3 regions of the Nocardia sp. JCM 38205 genome follow, and region 1 is predicted to be linked to each of the others. Evidence: riboswitches for the same ligand, from Rfam matches in the RefSeq annotation. Region 1 holds a riboswitch; each other region holds the start of a gene.
The links. A riboswitch is a leader RNA that binds a small molecule or an ion and turns the genes downstream of it on or off. The one in region 1 is predicted to bind S-adenosylmethionine.
Positions count from the first base shown of each region.

Region 2: another riboswitch for S-adenosylmethionine. It lies ahead of AC4HOU_RS20320 (ABC transporter substrate-binding protein); the one in region 1 lies ahead of AC4HOU_RS09615 (rhodanese-like domain-containing protein).
Region 3: another riboswitch for S-adenosylmethionine. It lies ahead of AC4HOU_RS12650 (aminotransferase class V-fold PLP-dependent enzyme); the one in region 1 lies ahead of AC4HOU_RS09615 (rhodanese-like domain-containing protein).

Region 1 is NZ_JBYHFL010000002.1:616,552-621,876, forward strand. Features, by position in the region: gene AC4HOU_RS09600 (amidohydrolase family protein) at 1-385, opposite strand, end outside; gene AC4HOU_RS09605 (FAD-dependent oxidoreductase) at 440-1,831, opposite strand; gene AC4HOU_RS09610 (Rv0361 family membrane protein) at 1,997-2,467, shown strand; SAM riboswitch class IV at 2,533-2,647, shown strand; gene AC4HOU_RS09615 (rhodanese-like domain-containing protein) at 2,667-3,083, shown strand; gene AC4HOU_RS09620 (O-succinylhomoserine sulfhydrylase) at 3,080-4,294, shown strand; gene AC4HOU_RS09625 (DJ-1/PfpI family protein) at 4,409-5,047, shown strand; gene AC4HOU_RS09630 (MarR family winged helix-turn-helix transcriptional regulator) at 5,044-5,325, shown strand, end outside.
Region 2 is NZ_JBYHFL010000005.1:308,611-313,935, reverse strand. Features, by position in the region: gene AC4HOU_RS20335 (dipeptide ABC transporter ATP-binding protein) at 1-680, opposite strand, end outside; gene AC4HOU_RS20330 (ABC transporter permease) at 677-1,567, opposite strand; gene AC4HOU_RS20325 (ABC transporter permease) at 1,557-2,537, opposite strand; gene AC4HOU_RS20320 (ABC transporter substrate-binding protein) at 2,534-4,159, opposite strand; SAM riboswitch class I at 4,237-4,330, opposite strand; gene AC4HOU_RS20315 (glycosyltransferase family 2 protein) at 4,520-5,325, opposite strand, start outside.
Region 3 is NZ_JBYHFL010000003.1:199,300-204,624, forward strand. Features, by position in the region: gene AC4HOU_RS12645 (Pls/PosA family non-ribosomal peptide synthetase) at 1-3,328, opposite strand, end outside; SAM riboswitch class IV at 3,532-3,645, shown strand; gene AC4HOU_RS12650 (aminotransferase class V-fold PLP-dependent enzyme) at 3,691-5,010, shown strand; gene AC4HOU_RS12655 (flavin reductase family protein) at 5,199-5,325, opposite strand, start outside.

The DNA.
Region 1 (5,325 bases):
CGATATAGACCTCGACATGCCAGCCCGCGAGCTCGTAGGCGCGCACCGCCTGCAATGTCATGGCGGCGATGTCGGCGGCGGCACGCTTGAGGTTGAACCGCAGCGCCCGCACCCCGACCTTGTCCAGCTCGACGATCTCCTCGTCACCCGCGTCCAGCGGCAGCCGGGTGACGCCGACCCAGCCCTCGCCGAGTTCGGCCAGCGCCGCCCGCAGATAGCTCTGATCGCTGCCCTGGAAGGACGCGCTGACCACGGCCCCACCGGTGATGTCGAAGCGCGACATACGCTTTCGATAGTCATCGATGGTGTAGGGCTCCGGCAGGTAGCCCTCATTCTCGATCAGCGGAAACCGCGGATCGATGATGTGGACATGGGCATCGAACACGTGTACAGCATGCCTCAGCGTCGGATTTCGCGCCTCCCCGATCCCGGGGAGCGGTCAGACTTTGTGCGGCTCGCTGGCGCGCAGCATGTCCTCGCGTTCCACGACCTTGACGCGCTCGCGGCCTTCGGGTTCGCCGAGGGCCCGCTCGTGGGCGTCGAGGCGGTACCAGCCGTCCCAGGTGGTGAACGGGATGCCCTTGCCCTCGAGGAACTCGATCACCGCTTCGGGCTCGGGGCGTTCGGCGGGGGTGAAGTCCTTGCTGTCGTCGAGCAGGCAGGCCACGGTCTCGTTGGCGTCGCCCTTGGTGTGGCCGATGAGGCCGACCGGGCCGCGCTTGATCCAGCCGGTGACGTAGGTGGCGGGCATGTAGCGCGCCTTGCCGTCGGCGTCTTCGTCGGCCAGCACGCGGCCGGCCTCGTTGGGCACCACGCCGGCCTGATCGTCGAAGGGCAGGTTGGTGATGTTCTGCGACAGGTAGCCGACGGCGCGGTAGACCGCCTGCACATCCCAGGTCTTGTACTCGCCGGTGCCCTTGACGTTGCCGGTGCCGTCGAGCTGGGTGCGCTCGGTCTTGAGGCCGACGACCTTGCCGTTCTCGTCGCCGAGCACCTCGGCGGGCGACTCGAAGAAGTGCAGGTAGAGCCGGTGCGGGCGGTTGCCCTGATCGCGGATGGCCCACTGCTCGAGGGTGTTGGCGACCATGTCGACCTGCTTGGAGTGGCGGCGCGCGGCCTCGGAGCCCTCGTCGTAGTCGATGTCCTCGGGATCGACGATGACCTCGATGGTCGGCGAATGATCCAGTTCGCGCAGCTCCAGCGGGGTGAACTTGGCCTGCGCCGGGCCGCGACGCCCGAAGACGTGCACCTCGACGGCCTTGTTCTCCTTGAGGCCCTTGTAGACGTTCGGCGGGATCTCCGTGGGCAGCAGTTCGTCGCCGGTCTTGGCCAGCACGCGCGCGATGTCCAGCGCGACGTTGCCGACACCGAGGACGGCGACCTTCTCCGCATCCAGCGGCCAGGTGCGCGGCACATCCGGGTGGCCGTCGTACCAGGAGACGAAGTCGGCGGCGCCGTAGGAGCCGTCCAGGTCGATACCGGGGATCGGCAGGGCGCGGTCGGCGTTGGCGCCGGTGGAGAAGATCACCGCGTCGTAGTAGACCCGCAGGTCGTCGAGGGTGATGTCGGAGCCGTAATCGATATTGCCGAGCAGGCGAACCTGCGGCTTGTCGAGCACCTTGTGCAGGGCGGTGATGATGCCCTTGATGCGCGGGTGGTCGGGGGCGACGCCGTAGCGGATCAGGCCGAACGGCGCCGGCATGCGCTCATAGAGGTCGATGGACACATCCGCATCCGACTTCATCAACGCGTCGGCGGCGTAGATACCGGCCGGTCCGGCACCCACGATCGCGATGCGGAGCGGGCGTGCAGCTGCGGTCTGTTCGGTCATCGTTTACGCGCACCTTATTGGTCGAGACAGTTAATGGGCGTCGGTGTTTAGCTTAGGCTAACTTGACGCACGGCTGGATTTCACCTGCACGGCACCGGCCGCGATCCCGCCGATTCTATCGGGGGCCTCGCGAGTGGCCTCGGGGGACCAAGGGATCATCAGCTCATGAGCGATCAGCAGCCAGATCCGGGCGCGGCCCGGCGCGAACCGGGCGACGAGCCCGAATCCGGCGATTCGACCCGGTCGATGGCGCCGTTCATCATCGCCGCGGTGATCGCGGCGCTCGTGCTCGCCGTCATCGTCATCGCCGAGCTGGTCTCGCCGGTTGAGAAAAATGTCACAGAGGCCGACCGGGTAGCCGCCGCGGTGCGTGACTTCGGTGAGGTGAGTTCGCGCTACGGCCTGCTTCCGCCGGAGGAGGCGGTGTGCCCGGACTTCGATCCGAAGCGCTCGCCGATGGCGGGCAGGCTGGACGAAGGCGAGACCGGAAAAGCCGTAGAAATCACGAAACTCGAGGATCTGAAGGTCGAGGGCGACCGCGCGACCGCCACCGTCACCAGCAAGGTCGATGGCGCCGAGGCAGCCGGGAACTGGACCCTGAAACGGGTCGACAACACCTGGCTGGTCTGCCACTGAACCCCAGCGCAAGGCCCTGATCGGGGGTTTGACAGGGCAACCCCCGGCCAGGCAATCTCATTTCAGGTCATGAGTGCCAGCGTCAAGCCCCGGCTTGCTGGCCGGCAACCCTCCTCCGCGGTGGGGTGCTCCGGGTGACGACCTGGCGCGCATCGAAGCCAGATGCGGCAAGTGCGGATTCTCGAGGAAGGTGCCACACATGACTTATGCCGGCGACATCACTCCGAAACAGGCGTGGGAGATATTGCGCGACGATCCCCGGGCGGTTCTGGTGGACGTGCGGACCGAGGCCGAATGGAAATTCGTCGGCATCCCCGACACCAGCGCCATCGACCGGCAGACCGTGCTGATCGAATGGGTCGACGGCACCGGCGCGCGTAATCCCGAGTTCGCCCAGCAGCTGCGCACCATCCTCGACGGGCGTGACCCGGATGCCCCGGTGGTGTTCCTGTGTCGCTCCGGCCAGCGTTCGGCGCATGCCGCCAGCCTGGCGACCAGCGCGGGCATCGAGCCGTCGTACAACGTCAGCGAGGGGTTCGAGGGCCCGCTCGACGAGTTCGGTCACCGCGGTAGCGCCGGCTGGCGTGCCGACGGCCTGCCCTGGCGGCAGTCGTGATCACCGGCGGTGCGTTCGACCGGCCGCTGCCGGAGGGCGTCGGTCCGGCCACCCTCGGCGTGCGCGGCGGCCTGCGGCGCTCTGGGTTCGAGGAGACCTCCGAAGCGCTCTACCTGACCTCGGGCTTCGTCTACGAGAGTGCGGAGGCGGCCGAGGCGGCGTTCACCGGTGACGTCGAGCATTTCGTCTACTCCCGCTACGGCAATCCGACGGTCGCCACCTTCGAGGAGCGGATGCGGCTGATCGACGGCGCCGAAGCGTGCTTCGCCACCGCCAGCGGCATGGCAGCGGTCTTCACCGCGCTGGGCGCGCTGCTCGGTGCGGGTGACCGGCTGGTGGCCGCGCGCAGTCTGTTCGGTTCGTGTTTCGTGGTGTGCAACGAGATTCTGCCGCGCTGGGGCGTGGAGACGGTGTTCGTCGACGGCGAGGATCTCGACCAGTGGGAGCAGGCGCTGTCGGTGCCGACCACCGCGGTGTTCTTCGAGACCCCTGCCAACCCGATGCAGACCCTGGTCGACGTGCGCCGGGTGAGCGAGCTGGCCCATGCGGCGGGCGCGAAAGTGGTGCTGGACAACGTCTTCGCTACGCCCCTGCTGCAACGCGGCTTCGAGCTCGGTGCCGATGTGGTGGTGTATTCGGGCACCAAGCACATCGACGGGCAGGGCCGGGTGCTCGGCGGTGCGATCCTCGGTTCCGCGGATTACATCGGCGGGCCGGTCAAGAATCTGATGCGCCACACCGGCCCCGCGCTCAGCCCGTTCAACGCCTGGACGCTGCTCAAGGGCCTGGAGACGATGCCGCTGCGGGTGAAGCATTCGACCGAATCCGCCCTGCGGATCGCGCGGTTCCTGGAGGGCAACGACGCTGTCAGCTGGGTGAAATACCCGTTCCTGGAATCGCATCCGCAATACGACCTGGCCGCGAGTCAGATGAGCGGCGGCGGCACCGTTGTCACCTTCGAGTTGAAGGCGCCCGAGCACGAGGCGAAGAAGCGCGCCTTCGAGGTGCTGAACCGGCTGCGCATCGTCGACCTGTCCAACAACCTGGGTGATGCGAAGACCCTGATCACCCATCCGGCCACCACAACCCATCGCGCGATGGGGCCGGAGGGACGCGCCACCATCGGGCTCAGCGACGGTGTCGTGCGCATCTCGGTGGGGCTAGAGGATGTGGAGGATCTGCTCGGCGATCTGGAGCACGCGCTGAGCTGAGTTCGCTCGCCGCGGCGTCCGTACGCTGCGGAAAGGGCCGGTGCCCGGTGGTGCCGGCCCTTTTTCACATCCGAGGTATTGACAGCATCCTGTCAAACATGACAGCATACTGTCATGACCACGAAGACAGTGCACGTAGCCGTTTACGATCTGCTCGCCGACTGGGAAGTGGGTGCGGCGATCGCGCAGATCAACCACAACGTGGGTTTGCAGCGCGAACCCGGTAGCTTTCAGGTCCGCACTGTCGCGCCGATGGGCGAGACCGTGACCACCATGGGCGGGATGCGCATCGTGCCGGATCTGGCGCTGGCCGAACTCGACGCCGCCGACAGTGCGCTGCTGATCCTGCCGGGATCGGAACTGTGGGACCGCGGCGGACTCAGTGGTTTCGCCTACGCGGCGCGGAAGTTCCTCGAAGCGGGCGTTCCGGTCGCCGCCATCTGCGGTGCCACCTTCGGCCTCGCCAAAGAGGGCCTGCTCGATGAGCGCCGGCACACCAGCGGCGCCGCCGAATACCTCGCCGCGAGCGGATATGCCGGGGCGGCCAACTATGTCGACGCGCCCGCGGTCACCGATGGTGACCTGATCACCGCGGGCCCCTCCGCGCCATGGGAATTCGCCCGGGAGATCTTCGCCAGGCTCGACCTGTTCGAGCCGCAGGTGCTCGATGCCTGGTACCGGCTGTTCGCCAAGAGCGATGCGTCCGCGTACCCCGTGCTGGCCGAGTGGGAGGCCAAGGCGGCGGCCTCGTGAGTGTCGATTCCGGCCGGTCTGTCGCCGCCCATGCCGAGCAGGATCTGTTCAGTACCGCGGCGATCACCACATTCCGCTTGAACGGCCAATTCCTCGCCATCGCCGAGGAATTGGCCGCCCCGGCCGGGATGACGGCGGCCTGGTGGCAGGTGCTCGGCGCCGTGCTGCGCGGGCCGCAGTCGGTCGCCGGCATCGCCCGCGCCATGGGCATCACCCGCCAGAGCGTGCAGCGCATCGCGGACCTGCTGGTCGACAAGGGGCTGGCCGAGTACCGCCCC
Region 2 (5,325 bases), on a different contig from region 1:
GTCCCGCGCGCGGCGATGCGCTCGGCCAGCCGGTCGAGCACCCGGCGCGCGACGGTGGCGTCCAGGGCGCTGGTCGGTTCGTCGGCGATGATCAGATCCGGTCCGCAGGCCAGCGCGATGGCGATCAGCACGCGCTGGCGTTGCCCGCCGGATAGTTCGTGCGGGTACTGGGTGGCCCGCAACTGCGGCCGATCCAGCCCCACCTCGGCCAGCAGGGCCGTGGCCCGCTCCAGCGCACCGTGCCGGTCGTCGAGCCGGTGCACCCGCAACGCCTCGGCCACCTGATCGCCGATGCGGCGCACCGGATTGAGCGACAGGCCCGGATCCTGCGGCACGAACCCGACCCGGAGCCCGCGCAACCGGCGCAGGGCCTGCTCGGATCGGAAGTCCACCGGCTCTCCGGCGAAGGTGACGGAGCCGGCGGCGATATCGGCGGTCTCGCCGAGCAAGCCGATCACCGCATGCGCCAGCGTCGACTTGCCCGAACCGGATTCGCCCACGAGCGCGAGCACCTCACCCCGGCGCACCGCGAGCGAGACGCCGTCGAGGGCGGTGACCGGCCCGTCGCCGGTGCGGTAACGCACCCGCAACTGCCGGACCCGTAGGAGTTCCTCGGCGTCGGTGGGCGCCTCGTGGTCGTCGGCGGGGGACAGGACGTCGACGGCGGTGTTGTCGCTCATCGGTGTGCACTCCTCGTGACGGCGCGACCCACGCGCTGGGCGGACAGGACGACGGCGATGATCACCAGGCCGGGCAGCGTCGTCAGCCACCAGGCGGTGGCCAGGTAGTTGCGGCCCTCCGAGATCAGCGATCCCCATTCGGGGGTGGGCGGTGCGGTGCCGTACCCGAGGAAGCTCAGCGCCGACACCGCGAGCACCGCCATGCCGAACTCGACCGCGGCCAGCGCGAGCACCGGGGGATAGGAATTGGGCAGGATGTGCCGGGCCAGCACCGTGTACCAGCGCACTCCCGACGCCCGTGCCGCCTCCACATAGGCCGCCCGGCGCACCCGAAGCACCTCCGAGCGCATCACCCTGGCGAAGTTGGCGATCAGCGAAACGCCCACGGCGATGGCCACATTCCGGGTGCCGAAACCGAGCGCGGTCACCAGCGCCAGCGACAGCAGCAGCGCCGGAACCGACAGCAGCACATCGACAACCCGCATCACGACCATGTCCACCACACCGCCGAGCGCACCGGCGAGCAGGCCGAGCAGCGTGCCGGCCACCAGGGCGATGGCGACCGCCGTCAGGGTCGCGGTGAGCGACAGGCCCGCTCCGTGCACCATCCGCGTGTACAGGTCGCGGCCGAGATTGTCGGTACCGAACCAGTGCTCGGCGCTGGGCGGCTGGAATTTCTGTGCCGGAACACCTTTCAACGGGTCGCCGCCGGCGAACACCGACGGCGCCAGCGCCCAGCCGATAACCAGCACGAGCACCGCGCTCGCCGGAATCAGGGCCGCGTTGCCGCGCACCAGGTGCCACGCCCGGCGCCGGCGCGGCGGCTGCTTCCGTTCCTCGGCCGCAGCGGTCGTCGTCGCGGGCCGTTCGAGCAGCTCAAGCGACATCGGTGACCTCCCTGCGCTCGCTCGGGCGCACCGAGTGCCCGGCACGACCCCCACCTCCGGCGATTCGCGGATCCAGCACGGGATACAGCAGATCCACCGCGAGGTTGACGACGACGAAGGCCAGCGCGCTCACCAGCACGATGCCCTGCACCACCGGAATGTCCTGGGCCAGCACCGACGTCTGAGTGAGCCGGCCGAGCCCCGGCCGGGCGAACACCGTCTCCACCACCACCGAACCGGCGAGCATGGTGCCCACCAGCACACCGGCGATGGTGAACGCGGGCACGCTCGCCAATCGCGCCACATGCCTGCGTTGCACCCACCAGCGCGAGGCGCCCTTGGCCAGCGCCACTTCGGTGAACGGCTGCCGCCACGTCGATTCCAGCCCGGCGGCCAGCACCTGCGCGATCACCGCCCCGATCGGGATGGCCAGCGTCACTGCCGGCAGCACCAGCCCACCGAACGCGGGCGCCAGCTGCCAGCGAAAGGAGAACAGCTGCAACAGGATCAGCGCGGTCCAGAACGTCGGCATCGATACCCCGACCGGCGGCAGCGCGGCCAGGGCCGAACGCAGCCACGGTGTGCGGGTGTAGGTGGCGGCGAAGGCCAGCGCGGTGCCGCCGGCCGCGGCGAACAGCAGGGCAAGCCCGGTGAGGGCGAGAGTCGAGGGCAGGGCGTCGACGATCGCCTCGGTGACCGGCTGCCCGGTGGCGATGGAGCGGCCCAGATCGCCGCGCACCGCATGCGACAGCGAACTCAGGTACTGCTCCCACAGCGGTTGATCCAGGCCGTACCTGGCGCGCATCTCGGCGAGGGCGGCCGCGTCCACCGGGGTGCCGCCGCCACCGCCGTCGGCCGCGATGGCCACCGGATCCGACGGCAGCAGGTACAGCACGACGAAGGAGATGGTGAACGCCGCCCACAGCACCCAGACCGCGGCCACGCACCGCAGCAGCACATACCGGGTCATGGCCGACGTCCGCTCAGCCAGGTGTCGAAGAACTGCAACCGGGCCGAGGCGTCGAACTTCAGGTCCTGCACGGCCGGGCCCGCACCGATGGCCTGCGACAACTCGACGGTCGGGATCCACAGTCCCTGATCGAGGATCTGCTGCTGGGCCTGCCCGATCAGCGCCGCCCGTGCCTGTGGGTCCACCGCACCGAGTTGTGCGGTCAGCACGTCGTCGAGAGCCTGGATCGGCGGGCGGACATTGAAATTGCGGCCGTCCAGGCCGAATCCGGTGCGCAGGATGTCGCCGTCGGCGCGGGTGCTGTTGTAGTACAGCGCGTCGAAATCCTTGCTGTTCTGCCGTGCGGTGTACTCGGCGATGGACACCAGGTCCAGCGTGAGGTCCACGCCCACCGACCGCAGCTGCTGCTGGATCAGTTCGAGGATCGCCTGATTACCGGCGAACACCTGACTGAACGTCACCGCGAATCCCAGGCGCTGCCCATCCTTGACCCGGATGCCGTCCGCGTCGGGCAGCCAGCCCGCCCGATCGAGGATGGCCCGCGCGGCGTCGGGATCGAAACTCACTGTCCGGGAAAGATCCTGGTATCCCGGCGTTCTGGAAGCGAGCACACTGGTCGCCGGACGGAACTGCGGCCCGAGCACGGTGTCGACGAGCTCGCGCCGGTCGATCGCGGTGAGCAGCGCACGGCGCACGTCGGGATCACGCAACGGTCCACGGGTCACATTCGGCTGGAATCCGAACGGGATACCCGGATTGGGGGTGCTGAGCACCCGGCCACCGCCGGCCTCGATCTGCGGTGCGTCCTGGGGGAGCGCGTCGCTGGCCGCATCGAGCTGATCCGAGGACAGCGAACCGGTCCGCACCCCGGATTCGGGCACCACGGTGAACTCGATGCGGTCGAGGTAGGCCTCACCCCGATGGCCGAACACCGCCGAGCCCCAGCGGTAGCCGGGGCGTTTCACCAGCGTGGCGGAGACGTCCTGGCGGTAGTCGGCGTAGGTGAACGGACCCGAGCCCACCGTCGCCGTACCCGCGCAGCGGTCCTCGGCGGGCAAGGCGGTGGTGGCGTCGGCGAGGATGCCGAGCTGCGGCGTCGAGGACGCTTGCAGGAATTGCGTATTCGGCGCGCTGAACTCCACCCGCGCCGTCAACGGATCGACCACCGTGGTGCCGACATAGCCGGTGAGGTAGCTGCTGCCCAGCGGTGCCTTGACGGCGCCGAGGGTGCGCACGATCGAATCGAAGCTCTTGCGCACCGAGTCGGCGGTCAGCGGTGTGCCGTCGCTGAAGCTCACCCCGTCGGCGAGGTGGAAGGTGAACGTCTTCGCGTCCGGGGCGATCTCCCAGCTGGTGGCCAGCCACGGCCGCAACTCGCCGGTCTCGGGATCTTGGTCGGTCAGCGAATCGACCACCTGCCGCGTCACATAGATCGTCTGGTTGGTGCCTGCCTGCGCGGGATCGGCGCAGGTCGGTGCCTGTGACAGGCCATAGCGCAACACCCCGCCCGGCTGCGGAGGGCCCGCGTCGGGCCCCGGCGTCGTGGTCCCGGAGCCGCAGGCGGCCAGGGTGGCGGCGGTGAGCACCGCGCCGGCAAAAGCCGCCTTGACGGGTACGGCCATGTCGTCGTCCTTTCTGACACGACCGACGAGCCCGGCGCGTCGCCGCGACGTGCGGACTGCGGACTCGACCATGTGTGCCTCCATCGGTCCCGGCAGAAGCACCCGCACCCGTGGACCGGGGGGTTGCTGCGACGTCGGCGAGCCAGGTCTCTCGGTCGCTCTGGATGGTGTCGCCGGACCGGAACCGGGTGGGCCTCCGGTCGGGCCGAATCATCATGCGTCGCAGGGAAACCGCAGCACAATGGTAGTAATCAGGGTGAGTTGAGCCCTTGTCCGGCGAGCCGGTGCGCGGTCGGGTAGGGGTGCGAAACGGGTGCCGCGGGCGCCTGCTCGGAGAGTGTGAGATCACGGGTCTCGGCCTCACTGCGTGAGCGAGCGGCCCTTCCACACGAGTGTCCGGCGCCGCCGGGCGCGGCGTGAACGTGCCCAGAGGTAGAGGTAGGCCGCGACCGATACCGGATGGGCGCACGCGGCGAGGATGTCGTCGCGACCGGGTGCCGCACCGCTGTCCAGGCGGCAGGTCACGAGGCGTCCCGCGACCGCGGCCACATAGCCCATCAGGCCGATCCGCCGGACCCGCCCGTGCCCGGCAACCAGGGCCAGCGGCGGCACCCAGTAGGCGAGCGCGGCAACGGCGCCCACCGCGAAACCACCTGCCGCCGAACCGCCGTAGGCCGACCAGAGCCACCGCGTATACCCGGCCTCCAGTTCGGCCGCATCACGGTACATGCGGGTGCATGCCATCGATCCGGCCGCCACCACTTCGGTGCGCAGGCCCTGACGCCGCATCACCCTGGCGATATCGAGATCCTCGGTGACGCTGCCCGCCACCGCCGCATGCCCGCCGATGGCTCGGTAGGCCGCCGCGTCGAAGGCCAGGAACTGCCCGCACGCCACCGCCATCGACGGGCGCGCACCCCGGTTCGCGAGCGCGATCGGCAGCGTCGTGGCCCACGACCAGCACAGCAGCGGCTGTACCAGTTGTTCGGCGGCCGAGTGCGCGAGTTGCCGCGGCCAGGGCGAGACCAGTGCGCAACGCCGCGCCCGCAATTCGGTCACCGCCGCGGCGATCGCCGCGGGTGCCAGCCGCACGTCGGCATCGACGAAGATCAACGCGGTGGCGCCGGTCGCGGCGGCCGCCTCGGCCAGCCCGGCGCACGCGGCGG
Region 3 (5,325 bases), on a different contig from region 1:
CCAGCCAGGCCAGCGTGAACAGCACGCCGACGCCGATCGCGAAGGTGACGAGCACCGGCAGCAGGCGGCAGGTTTCCACCACGCCGCGGAAGACTCGCAGCCGCAGCGGCGGATCGAAGGTGCGCTCGGTATCGGCGGTTTCGGCGGCGCGGCGCAGCCGCACGGGCGGGCTGCCGAGCCAGGACGAGCCCGCCTTGGCCTTGCTCGGGGCGGCCGAGAGCACGGCGACCAGCCCGTTCTTCGGCACCCGGCGCCCGGGCGCGGTCATCCCGGAGTTGCCGAGGAAGGCGCGTTTGCCGACCTTCGCCTCGCCGATGCGCAGCCAGCCGCCGCCGAGTTCGTAACTGGCGATCATGGTGTCGTCGGCCAGGAACGCGCCATCGGCGACGGTGGTGAACTTCGGCAGCAGCAATACCGTCGAAGCTTCCACCCGCTTACCGATCTTGGCGCCGAGCAGCCGCAACCAGATGGGGGTGAGCAGGCTGGCGTAGAGCGGGAACAGGAAGTTGCGGGCGCCGTCGAGCAGCCGTTCGGTGGCCCACACCTGCCAGCCGACGCGGCTGCGAACCGGGTGGTAGCCCTCGGTGAGGCCGAGGCTGAGCACCCGCACCGCGAGCACCGTGGCCACGGCGTAGACGAGCAGGCTCACCAGGGTGGCCACCGGCAGCATGAGCAGGCCACGTCCGAGTGCGCCCGCGATGGTGGTGGTGTCGCGGATCCACCAGACGATCAGCGCGCCACCGGCGGCCAGCCCGAGAATGGGCATCGCGGCCAGGCCCATCGAGCTGATGGCGAACGCGAGCACCCAGTGAATCGCGCGTTTCGGCGTCTCGGCGGGCCAGCGGTGCCTGGCCTTGCCGACCTTCACCGCGGGCGAGCCCGCCCACTCCTGATCCGGCTTGACCTTCCCGGAGACCGCCGAACCGGCCGCGATCTCGGCGTCACGGCCGATCTTGGTGCCGGGCAGCAGGATCGAGCGCGCGCCGATCACCGCGCCGCGGCCGACCACGATGGGCCCGATATGCACGACGTCGCCGTCGATCCAGTAACCGGACAGGTCCACTTCGGGCTCGACGCTGCATCCGTCGCCGAGTTCGAGCATTCCGGTCACCGGCGGCAGCGTGTGCAGGTCGACGCCCTTGCCGATCTTCGCGCCCAATGCCCGCGCGAACGGCACCATCCACGGTGCGCCGGACAGGTTCTCGGCACCACTGGCCTCCGAGAGCCGCACCGCCGCCCACAGCCGCAGATGCACCGAACCACCGCGCGGATAGCTGCCGGGTGCGACCCCGCGCAACAGCAGCCGGGCGCCTGCGACACAGATGCTCATCCGGCCCAGCGGGGTGATGAAGACGACGAACAGCAGCAGCGTCCACCACCACGACAGCTGCGGCAGCCAGGGCAGCGCGCCCGCCCAGCTCGCGATATTGCCCGCGATGGCCAACCAGGTGAGCCATTGCAGGCCGGTGAGCGTGGTCAACGGAAGGGTGGCGAGGACTTGGGCGCACTGTGCGGACAGCGGCGTCGGGCGGACGGTCCGTTCGACGACGGCGTCCGACGGCGCGGTCTCGTCGAGGAATTCGGCCAGCGCGCCCAGCCGCGGATGGTCGTACAGGTCGGCGACCGCGATGCGCGGATACCGTTGCCGCAGTGCGGTCACCAGCTGTGCCGCCGAGAGCGAGCCGCCGCCGAGATCGAAGAAATCAGCGTCCGCGCCGGTGATCTCGGCGCCGAGGATCGAACTCCACAGCTCGGCCACCCAGGCGGCGGTGCCGGTGAGCCCGTGGTCGACGGTCTCGTCGCTGCCGCCCACCGGCCAGGGCAGGGCGTCGCGGTCGACTTTGCCCGAGGTGCGGGTGGGTAGTTCCGGCACCACCACCAGCCGCGGCACCAGCGGGGCGGGCAATTGCTCGGCGAGCAGCGCGCGGGCGGCCTTGATGTCGTAATCGGGTGGGATACCGGTGAGGTAGCCGACCAGGATCTGATTGCCTGCGGCGGTGGTGCGGACGGCGGCGGCCGCACCGCTCACCCCGGGCAGATGTTGCAGCGCGTTGTCGAGTTCGCCGAGTTCGATGCGGCGCCCGCCCACCTTCACCTGATCGTCGGCGCGGCCGATGAAGACCAGTCCGGCCTTGTCGTTGCGCACCAGATCGCCGCTGCGGTAGGCGCGTTCCCAGCCGAGGGAGGCCAGCGGCGCGTACTTCTCGGCGTCCTTGGCCGGATCCAGATAGCGGGCCAGGCCGACGCCGCCGATCACCAGTTCGCCGGATTCGCCCTCGCCCACCGGATTACCGGCGGCGTCGACGACGGCCAGATCCCAGCCGTCCAGCGGCAAACCGATGCGCACCGGCCAGTTCCCGTCCAGCAGCGCCGCGCACGCGACGACGGTGGTTTCGGTGGGGCCGTAGGTGTTCCACACCTCGCGTTCGGATTCCGGGTCGCCCGCCAGACGTTCGGCCAGCTCCGGCGGCACGGCCTCGCCGCCGAAGATGAGCAGCCGCACCGGTTCCAGCGCTTCGGCGGGCCAGGTCGCCGCCAGCGTCGGCACGGTGGAGACGACGCTGATCTCGTGCCGCACCAGCCACGGACCGAGATCGGCGCCGGTGCGCACCAGCGCGCGAGGTGCGGGGACCAGACAGCCGCCGTGCCGCCAGGCCAGCCACATCTCCTCACAGGAGGCGTCGAAGGCCACCGACAGTCCGGCCAGCACCCGGTCGCCGGGGCCGATCGGGGCATCGCGGAGGAACAACCGGGCCTCGGCGTCGACCAGGGCGGCAGCGTTGCGATGGGTTACCGCAACACCTTTCGGCGTGCCGGTGGAGCCGGAGGTGAAGATGATCCAGGCGTCGTCGGCGGGGGAGGGCTGCTGCGGCCCGTCGGGTTGCCCATCGTTTGCCGTGCTGGCGTGCTCGGTCGCTTCGATCCCGGCGGCGGTGACGATCGCGGTGACCCGCGCCTCGCCGAAGACCAGGCGGGCGCGTTCGTCGGGATCGTCGGCGTCCACGGGTACGTAGGCCGCGCCCGCGTGCAGTACCGCGAGAATCGTGACGTAGAGCTCACGGGTACCGGACGGCATCCGCACCCCGACGCGGTCGCCGCGCCGCACCCCCGCCGCGCCGAGGCGCTCGACCGTCGCGGCGATCTCGGCGAGGAGCTCGGTGTAGGTGAGGGCGGTATCGCCGTCGTCGATGGCGGGGGCGTCCGGATGGGCACGTGCCGTCTCGGCGAGGATGTCGACCAGCGTTCGCGCAGGTGGGGCGAGGGTCGAACGTAGCAGCGGATCGAGCTCCTGGACCGAACCATCGGTGTCGATCTGCGGCTGGAGCATCACGTCCGGCCCACCTTCCTCAGCACTGTCCGGCAGTAACCATGTTCGGCGGTACGGCCTCACCAACTAATTCTCGAAGACGGTTGTTTCATACGAGGGTTACCAATGGGCAAACGGAAAACACCCCGGTGACCAGTAGTCAACGGTACCCGCAGCGCGGGACGGGTTGACAGCGGCGCGGCCGGTCTGCCAATCTCGCCACAGGTCATGAGTGCCAGCGTCAAGCCCCGGCTTGCTGGCCGGCAACCCTCCTCCGCGGTGGGGTGCTCCGGGTGACGACCGGGCCGACGCCCGACCGGGCGCGGCAAGCGCGGACTCGACGAATCCTCTTTCGCGGGTCCCTAAGCCGATGGGATGACGTGATGACCGCTGTGTTCGATCAGACCTGTGCCGCCCTCGCCAGGGTCTCCGGAGACGACCTCCAGGTACCCCTCGTACAGGGCGGGACCTGCACTTACGCCAATTTCGACTATGCCGCGAGCGCGCCCGCGCTGGCTCAGGTCGCCGACCGGGTGCAGCGGCTGCTGCCGCTCTACGCCAGCGTGCACCGCGGCGCCGGCTACGCCTCGCGGATCTCCACCGAATGCTATGAGGCCGCCCGCGGTTCGGTGGCCCGGTTCCTGGATGCGGCAGACGACCAGGTGGTGGTCTTCACCCGCAACACCACCGACTCGCTGAACCTGCTCGCCGCCTGCGTGCCCGGCGACACGGTGGTGCTCGATGTCGAACACCACGCCAATTTCCTGCCCTGGCAACGGCGTGGGCGGCGCGTGGTGGCCGCGGCCGATACCGTCGAGGAGACGATTCGCCGGCTCGTCGCCGAGTTGTGCGCGAAACCGGCTGCGCTGCTGGCGGTTACCGGTGCCTCCAATGTGACCGGGGAAGTGCTGCCGCTGGCCCGGCTGGCCGAGATCGCCCACCAGTGCGGCGCCCGCATCCTGGTCGACGCCGCGCAGCTGGCACCGCATCGGCGAATCAGCCTGCGCGAGTGCGGCATCGATTATCTCGCTTTCTCCGGTCACAAGCTGTACGCGCCGTTCGGCGCGGGGGTGCTGGTGGGTAAGCGGGATTGGCTCGATGCGGCGCCGCCGTACCTGGCCGGCGGTGGTGCGGTGCGTGAGGTGCGCGTCGACGGCACCGAGTGGGCACCCGCGCCGCAACGGCACGAGGCCGGTTCGCCGAATGTGCTCGGTGTCGCGGCCCTGGCCGCTGCCTGCGACGCACTGTCCGAGATCGACGCCGAGCGGGTGATCGCGCACGAACGGCGGCTCGCCGAGCGGCTGCGCGCGGGCTTGTGCGCGATCCCGGGTGTGCGGCTGCTGCGCCTGTGGTCCGACAGCCCCGACACCGTCGGCATCGTCGCCTTCACACTCGACGGTTTCGCACCCGGCCAGGTGGCTGCGTATCTGTCGGCCGAACACGGCATCGGTGTGCGCGACGGCCGGTTCTGCGCGCATCCGCTGCTGGCCAGGCTGGGGCTCGATGGCGCGCTGCGCGCGAGCATCGGCCTCGGCACCGATTCCGCCGACGTGGACCGGCTGGTCTCGGCGGTCGCCGCGCTCGTGCAGGACGGCCCCGCATGGGATTACACCTGCACCAGCGGGCTGTGGAATCCGAGCCCGGAAACCAGGTCGTTCACCGGCGCCGAGGATGCGGGTGCGGCGCCCTGCCTCATCGGCTGACCGCCGGCACCGGCCACCGAGGTGTTGCGGGATTCTGGACGACCCGGTGCGAGCACTGCCGCCATCGCATCGGCCCCGGGGCGCAGCCGCTTGCCGTCACTCCGTGGCACCCTCTGCGCGGAGCGGCTGGGTGCCGGTGCGTGGTCCAGCAGCCGGTCAGAGCAGGCCGGGCAGGTGACCGCGCCGAATCAGTCCTCGTCCAGCGGGGTGGGGCGGTGGTAGCGCCCGTTGTGATACAGCAGCGGCGCGGCCGCCGGCTTCTCCTCGGTGGCGTCGTGCACGCGGGTCACCCGGCCGACGATGAAGGTGTGATCG